Regions from separate parts of the Serratia sp. 25CWL12 genome, predicted to be linked through region 1. Evidence: predicted binding sites of a transcription regulator. Region 1 holds the regulator's gene; the other holds the start of a gene.
The links. The regulator CRP, encoded in region 1, controls carbon source genes, mostly activating them, when cyclic AMP is high. The targets are predictions, from matches to a motif close to ATGTGANNNNNNTCACAT.
Positions count from the first base shown of each region.

Region 2: the regulator CRP is predicted to act here: its motif matches at 1,491-1,508, upstream of udp (uridine phosphorylase).

Region 1 covers NZ_CM147698.1:4,438,391-4,442,527, reverse strand. Annotated here, with positions in the region: gene ACX9GV_RS19300 (YheU family protein) at 5-238, shown strand; gene ACX9GV_RS19295 (phosphoribulokinase) at 330-1,199, shown strand; gene ACX9GV_RS19290 (OsmC family protein) at 1,390-1,797, opposite strand; gene crp (cAMP-activated global transcriptional regulator CRP) at 2,241-2,873, shown strand; gene ACX9GV_RS19280 (YccS/YhfK family putative transporter) at 2,929-4,137, shown strand, end outside.
Region 2 covers NZ_CM147698.1:3,796,973-3,801,109, forward strand. Annotated here, with positions in the region: gene ACX9GV_RS16465 (tyrosine-protein phosphatase) at 1-342, opposite strand, end outside; gene udp (uridine phosphorylase) at 609-1,370, opposite strand; gene ACX9GV_RS16475 (dienelactone hydrolase family protein) at 1,713-2,549, shown strand; gene ACX9GV_RS16480 (DUF6097 family protein) at 2,747-3,205, opposite strand; gene metE (5-methyltetrahydropteroyltriglutamate--homocysteine S-methyltransferase) at 3,418-4,137, opposite strand, start outside.

The DNA of each region.
Region 1 (4,137 bases):
GCAAATGATTATCCCCTGGCGAGATATTGCACCAGAAACCCTGAATAACTTGATCGAATCCTTCGTCCTGCGAGAAGGCACCGATTATGGCGAGCACGAACGGTCACTGGAACAAAAAGTGCATGATGTGATCCGTCAACTGAAAAATGGCGAAGTGGTACTGATATGGTCGGAATTACATGAAACTATCAATATCATGCCGAGTGGTCAGATCCCCACTGAGCAAGAGAATATTTAGTCACGCCAGCCTATGATTGACCAAAAAAATCAGGTAACAATGGATTATCGTTGAACAACGCCTATGCAGTTAATACGGAGTGACAAACACCATGTCTGCCAAACACCCCATTATCGCAGTGACCGGCTCCAGTGGCGCGGGTACCACTACCACCAGTCTGGCGTTTCGCAAAATTTTTCAACAGTTGAAAATCAGTGCAGCGCAACTGGAGGGGGACAGTTTTCACCGCTATACCCGACCTGAAATGGATGCGGAAATCCGTAAAGCACGCGATCTTGGTCGTCATATCAGCTATCTCGGCCCAGAGGCTAATGACTTTAACCTACTGGAGCAGAGCTTTATCCAATACGGTAAAAATGGCACTGGGCAGTCACGTAAATACCTGCACACCTATGATGAAGCCGTCCCTTACAACCAGGTACCGGGTACCTTTACCCCTTGGGAACCCTTGCCATCACCAACCGATGTCCTGTTTTACGAAGGATTGCATGGTGGCGTGGTCACCCATCAAATCGACGTAGCCAAGCATGTTGACCTGCTGGTGGGGGTCGTCCCCATCGTTAACCTGGAGTGGATGCAAAAGTTAGTTCGCGATACTGGCGAACGCGGTCACTCCCGTGAAGCCGTGATGGATTCTGTGGTCCGTTCAATGGAAGATTATATCAACTACATCACGCCACAATTTTCACGAACCCATATCAATTTCCAGCGGGTTCCCACCGTGGATACGTCCAATCCCTTTGCGGCCAAAGCGATCCCCTCGCTGGATGAAAGCCTGGTGGTGATCCATTTCCGTGGCTTGGAACAGATCGATTTCCCCTATCTTCTAGCCATGTTGCAAGGGTCATTTATTTCACATATCAATACGTTGGTGGTACCTGGTGGTAAAATGGGGCTGGCAATGGAGCTGATTATGACGCCACTGGTGCAACGGCTACTGGAAGGCAAGAAAATCGAATAATATCGAATCATGTAGGTGGGCGGCGATTAATCTCACGCCTGTGATACTCCGTTTCATCTGCAATCCAAGCGGGTGACAAGCCCTATCGACAGTCTGCCGCAGACACAACGTTTGCACAAAAATCGCCGCAGCCCAAAACGGCACGGCGATGCTTAGCGTTATTCCGTGTCAACATGACACAGAGTAGTGCTCAATCAACTTCATGGATTTCAAAACTGTGGGTAATAGTGGCCGCTTTGCCCAGCATCAGGGAAACGGAGCAATATTTTTCGGCAGAAAGGTCTACTGCACGTTCCACCACCTTTTCGGTTAGCCCTTTTCCGGTGACAATAAAATGCAGATTGATGTGGGTAAACAGTCGAGGTGCCTCTTCACGGCGTTCTGAAGTCAGTTTCACCTCACAATCGCGCACATCATTGCGGCCTTTTTGCAAGATCGGCACCACATCGATAGCGCTGCAGCCCCCCACAGACATCAACACAATTTCCATTGGGCTTGGGGCCTTATCACCCGCATTACCATCCATCAAAATCTGATGGCCGGAAGCAGACTCCCCCAAAAATGTCAGCCCTTCTACCCACTTCACTCTTGCCTGCATATTGTTCACTCCGATTATTTTTTAAAATCAACGTACGCTTTCATAGAGAAACTGGCAACGAAACCTGACACTAATCATGCTGAAACGAGACAACACAAGACACCCGCCTCACTCTGTGCTACAAACACAGCTGCAATACTTTTTTCATGGCATCAATTTCAGGGATATATCCTAAGATCATTGGTGAGTTAATGGAACCTAGCTTGCAGCACTTAATACGAGTTAATATGCTAGTGTATAAGTGATTTTTTTACCCAGATTCGTTCAAACTGCCGGTAGGCGACAAACGAACGAGTCTACTACGGCTTGAGTGACAACGGGGATATACCTCACCTCAAAACCTGTTGATAGCCACAACTAAAACATCAGGCTATAAGCACGTTTTACAGGGAACTCTGACCCCTGTGATACAAGGCAGCGATAACAACAGAGGATAATAGCGCATGGTTCTCGGCAAACCGCAAACAGACCCGACTCTTGAATGGTTCCTGTCTCATTGCCACATCCACAAATATCCATCAAAGAGTACGCTGATTCACCAAGGTGAAAAAGCGGAAACTCTTTACTACATCGTCAAAGGTTCCGTCGCGGTGTTGATTAAGGATGAAGAAGGCAAAGAGATGATCCTCTCCTACCTAAATCAGGGGGATTTCATCGGCGAGCTTGGATTATTTGAAGAAGGCCAGGAACGAAGTGCCTGGGTAAGGGCGAAAAGTGCCTGTGAAGTAGCTGAAATTTCCTATAAGAAATTTCGCCAGCTCATTCAGGTTAACCCGGATATTCTGATGCGCCTATCTGCACAAATGGCAAGTCGCCTGCAAGTCACCTCAGAGAAGGTAGGTAACCTCGCTTTTCTTGATGTGACTGGCCGTATCGCACAAACCTTGCTGAACCTGGCAAAACAGCCTGATGCGATGACTCACCCGGATGGTATGCAAATCAAAATTACCCGCCAGGAAATTGGTCAGATCGTCGGTTGTTCACGTGAAACTGTTGGCCGCATTTTGAAAATGCTTGAAGATCAAAATTTGATTTCCGCTCATGGCAAAACCATTGTCGTGTACGGTACCCGTTAATCATTAAAGAAACGGCGCTGCAATGCGCCGTTCTTTGTCTGCTGAACAGCAAAACATGTGGCGCCGCCTGATCTACCATCCAGAAGTGAACTATGCCCTGCGACAAACGTTGGTGTTGTGCCTGCCTGTCGTTGTGGGTTTACTGCTGGGCCACCTGCAACAGGGGCTGTTGTTCTCGTTAGTGCCTGTCTGTTGCAATATCGCCGGGCTAGATACCCCTCATAAGCGCTTTTTCAAGCGCCTGATAATCGGCGGGGCACTGTTCGCTCTCAGCTGTGTTTTGTTGCAACAGGCGCTGTTGTGGCATATCCCATTACCCTTACTGATGCTTGCTATGGCGCTATTGCTGGGTGTCAGCGGGGAAATCAGCCCACTACATGCACGCTTGCTGCCCGCAGCACTGGTTGCGGCCATTTTCTCTCTGAGCATGGATGGCCTACCTATTTGGTATGCCCCGCTACTGTATGCCGTAGGCACTCTCTGGTACGGCCTGTTCACTTGGTTTTGGTTTAAGTTATGGAAAGAACAGCCAATCCGTGAATCTTTAAACCAACTCTATATACAGTTAGCTGATTATTTTGAAGCCAAATATTCGCTGCTGACCCAACATACTGATCCTGAAACCGCGCTACCGCCACTGTTGCAACGCCAACAGCAAGTGATGGACCTGATCAGTTTGCTATATCAGCAGATTAACTTTCTGCCACACGCCAATAATATGGAACAAAAACGCCTGCAACGAACGTTCCAAGTGGCACTCGACCTGCAAGAACACATTAGCGTCAGCCTCCACCAGCCAGAAGAAGTGCAAAAATTGGTGGAGCAGAGCCAAGCTGAGGCGATCATTCGTCGTAATGCTCAAGTCATCGCTGCACGTTTACGCGTTGTCGCAGAAGATATCCTCTATCATCGGCACTCTCGCCGTTTTAGCATGAAACACGAATTGGCCGCGCTGGAGAAAGTGGCTACACGGCATGCTGATAATCCCGTTGGCCAGTTTTGTTACTACCATTTCAGCCGTATTGCTCGCCTGTTACGTACACAGCATCCTCTTTATCGCCGAGACCTGATGGCCAACCAGTCACGGTTACCCTTCTGGCCTGCAGTGGTAAGCTATTTATCGTTCAAATCCAACGCACTACGCAATGCAGCCCGACTGGGGGTCATATTGGCTGTAGGCAGTAGCCTAGGCCTGCTGTTGCATCTGCCAAAACCCTATTGGATCTTACTGACCATCATGTTTGTCAGCCAGAACGGTTATAAC
Region 2 (4,137 bases), 640 kb from region 1:
ATCAAACTCGGCAAGCAGCTCGCTGGTCAGTTTATCCAGATTGGCATTCACTTCATGGCTGAGGGGATTGGCTGGAATATTTTGGTAATCAACACATTGCCATAGTCTATCGGGTTTAGCCTGCACTTCATCCGCGTCACGGTAATCCAGCACCGCACATACCGGCACCTGGGTCAGGAACTCACAGTCACTTTCACTCAAGCGATCCAAGGAACCCGAACGGAACAGCAGCCCACTTTTGATACGGCGGCCATCGGCCATACTGTTACCACCTAAATCGCGAAAATTGATACCACCATCAAGCGGTACCAGCGAAGGATGCAATAAAGTCTTAGTGGGCATAAACGGCCTCTCACTTATTGTTGGGGGATAACGGCCATCACAGCCAACAAGGCGTCAATCATCGGAAAAACGGACCGACAGTATGATAACAATAAGGGTTACCGTAACAGATTAGCGTTGAATGGTGAACGGACTGGCGTGTTAGTGGCCCAAAGAAAACCAGCCCCACCAAGGTGAACCTCAATGACACTCCATCGCCATTCAAGCTACAGAACAAAAACACTTCGCCTTTTTATCCTGCAACTTGAATCAACTTGGGTGTCGTATTACAGCAAACGGCGAGCGGCTTCCACCACGATTTTCACCGCCTGACTTTCAGTTTTTTGCATGGTTTGCGCATCCGGGATCTCCTGCTGGGTACGGTTGACAATCACACCGGCCACCATCCCTGCGCGCAATCCCTGGCTGGCACACATGGTCAGTAGAGTGGCGGATTCCATTTCGTAGTTCATCACCCCCATCGATTGCCACTCTGCCATAGAACCTTTGAAATGACTCACCACACGCCCCGAGTAGGTATCGTAACGCTCCTGACCTGGGTAGAAGGTATCCGAAGAGGCCGTAATGCCGATATGGGTGGTTGCACCGCAGGCCTTGGCGGCGTCAACTAGCGCTGTGGTACAGTCAAAATCCGCCACTGCCGGGAACTCCATCGGGGCAAAGTGCAGGCTGGCACCATCAAGGCGAACCGCTGCCGTGGTGACCAACACATCGCCAACATTGATATTGGTTTGAATCGCTCCCGTAGTCCCGATACGCAAGAAAGTGCGAATACCCAATTGCGCCAACTCTTCAACCGCAATAGAGGTAGAGGGACCACCAATACCGGTGGAACACACAATCACCGCCTTACCCTCCAGCTCGGCACGCCAGGAGGTAAATTCACGATGGGAAGCCAGATGCACTGCCTTGTCCATCAGCTTGGCAATTTTCTCCACGCGCTGCGGGTCACCAGGAACAATGGCCAGCGTCGCTCCTTGTAAATCATTTTTTGTCAGGCCAAGATGGAAAACATCAGATTGTGACATGGGTAGCTCCTTATAAAGTGGGCATAGGAGGAGGAAAAGCTCACTTTACTGAAAATCCTTTGAAAATTGAGTGATCATAATCACCATTAAAAAAGAAACAAAAACCAATCTACATTATTACTGTGAAATTAATCACACCAAATGCTAAGTCTACCCATTGTGATGATTCAGTTGGTTTATTTTTTGGCTCATCTTGTTAACCCATCAACAACACAAAATACCCCCCCATACCCATATAAGTGGTAACTTGGCCTATAGTTATAGCCAAAGTTAACACCAAAGTTATAGCCAAGTTGATTAATCCCCGTTGCGTTTTCCTCTCGATACCGCATGGAGCCTGCAATGAAAGCTGAACCTGAAATAACACTACAACCAGCCAAAGGGGGATTCACCCCTGCGGTAGCGCCTTTAGCAACCTCAACCATCCTGAGCGATGATCACCAAATTCATGTTGGAGAGACCACCATTCCCTCACAAGAGGACCTCCTCCCTGCCTATATCGCTAAACCGGCCAACCACTCGGGTCCATTACCGGTCATTTTAGTGGTACAGGAGATCTTTGGAGTACATGAACATATTCAGGACCTGTGTCGCCGCCTGGCAAAACAGGGTTATCTGGCGATTGCGCCAGAACTCTATTTCCGCCAAGGGGATGCCCGACAGTACAGTGAAATCAGTGAGCTAATAGAGCAACTGGTGAGTCAAGTTCCGGACAGCCAAGTTCTGGCGGACCTGGATAACACCTTCAACTGGGCAATCCGTCATGGTGGTGATGCCAGTAAACAGGCAATCACCGGTTTCTGCTGGGGAGGGCGGATTACCTGGTTGTATGCGGCTCACAATCCTCAGTTAAAAGCTGCCGTGGCCTGGTATGGCAAGTTGGTGGGGGGAAAAACCGCACTTTCGCCGAAACACCCGGTTGATATCGCTACCCACCTTTCTGCACCGGTGCTTGGTCTGTACGGTGGTCAAGACAGCAGTATTCCACAAGATACCGTGGAAACTATGCGGCAGGCGATCCGCGCCGCCAATGCCGATGCTGAAATCGTGGTGTACCCGGAGGCCGGTCATGCCTTCCTGGCAGATTACCGCCTGAGCTATGACGCCGCCGCGGCAACCGACGGCTGGCAACGTATGCTGAAATGGTTTACCCAGCATGGGGTCGTCGGCGTCAAATAACCCACAGGGGCAAACTTGCCCCTGTATTTTTATGGTTAGACCAAGGTCAATGAACCGAACGCCCCTTGCCAGTCGCACTCAAATTTTCCCACTGCAGACAGTATGGCCAAGGCACTGACCATACTGTCTACAAGCCACTCGAATTATGTTATGCATAAATGCGTCATACCATTCGAATGGTTCTATATAATTTGCTCTCACTTATTGATTTTATTGACGAATTGATCTATCACAGCCATCATCATGTTTTTTTCTTTTTTATTTAAAAAATAAAAATAAAGAATAAGCCCGAAAAAAACCAAAGCATAAATTATGATTACCGGAAGATACGTCATAAAATTAGAAAATGTCAAACTTGGTTCTATTACTGATAGCAGGTCGACACCAAAAAAATTGGTGTACTTAGTCAAATAAAGTAAAATACTGGCAATAAGAATTGGTAAGGCAAGCACGCCAGTCCATATGTTCACCTTGTTCTTTTTTGCATTAATGGCTGAATATTCACTCCCGTGTAAATATTTTTCCAACTCTATCACTTGGCTATCTAATTCATCTTTTGATGCTATTGGCAGCCTATTGTCTTCAAGAATATAATGTATTTCTTTCAATAACTGACCATTAGATGTTGACTCCATTAATATATTTATATTACCCATAAACCACTCCGTGTATATTATTTTATTTACTCTATACAGATTATATCCCCGTCGTCAATCAAGTTCATATAGCGCTGATTCCGAAAATGCAAGGCTCAGATGAGCCGACTCACACAAAAGCCCCAGTCACAGAGTCGGCTCTATGACTGGGGTAAATAAAGACAGACACTGAGGTCTACCCAAAAACAGCGATTATCTTGCTACTTGCCCGATTAAATCTGCTGCTCACGCAAACGTCGAGCGGCCTGGACCATATTAGCCAATGACTGACGCGTTTCTGGCCAAGCACGGGTTTTTAAGCCGCAATCAGGATTAACCCACAAACGTTCTGCCGGAATATTCTGCGCCGCTTTACGTAACAGGGTTTCAATCCACTCTACGCTCGGTACATTAGGTGAATGAATATCATATACCCCTGGCCCGATCTCGTTCGGATAATCAAACTCTTTAAATACCTCTAGCAAATCCATATCAGAACGGGAGGTTTCGATGGTAATCACGTCCGCATCCAGTGCAGCAATCGCTTCCATAATGTCGTTAAACTCGCAATAACACATATGGGTGTGGATCTGGGTGTCATCTCGCGCCACCGCAGCATTCAGTTTAAAAGCATCCACCGCCCACTTCAGATACGCCGCCCAATCAGATTGACGCAGCGGTAAACCTTCACGTAATGCAGGCTCATCGATCTGAATAATACCGATCCCGGCTTTTTCCAAATCCGCCACCTCATCACGCAATGCCAGGGCAATCTGTTTGGCAATCACTTCGCGCGTCACATCTTCACGGGGGAATGACCAGCAAAGAATGGTCACCGGTCCGGTCAACATGCCTTTCACCGGTTTGTCAGTCAGCGACTGGGCAAATTTGGCCCACTCCACCGTAATGGCTTGTGGACGACTGATATCACCAATGATCACCGGCGGTTTCAC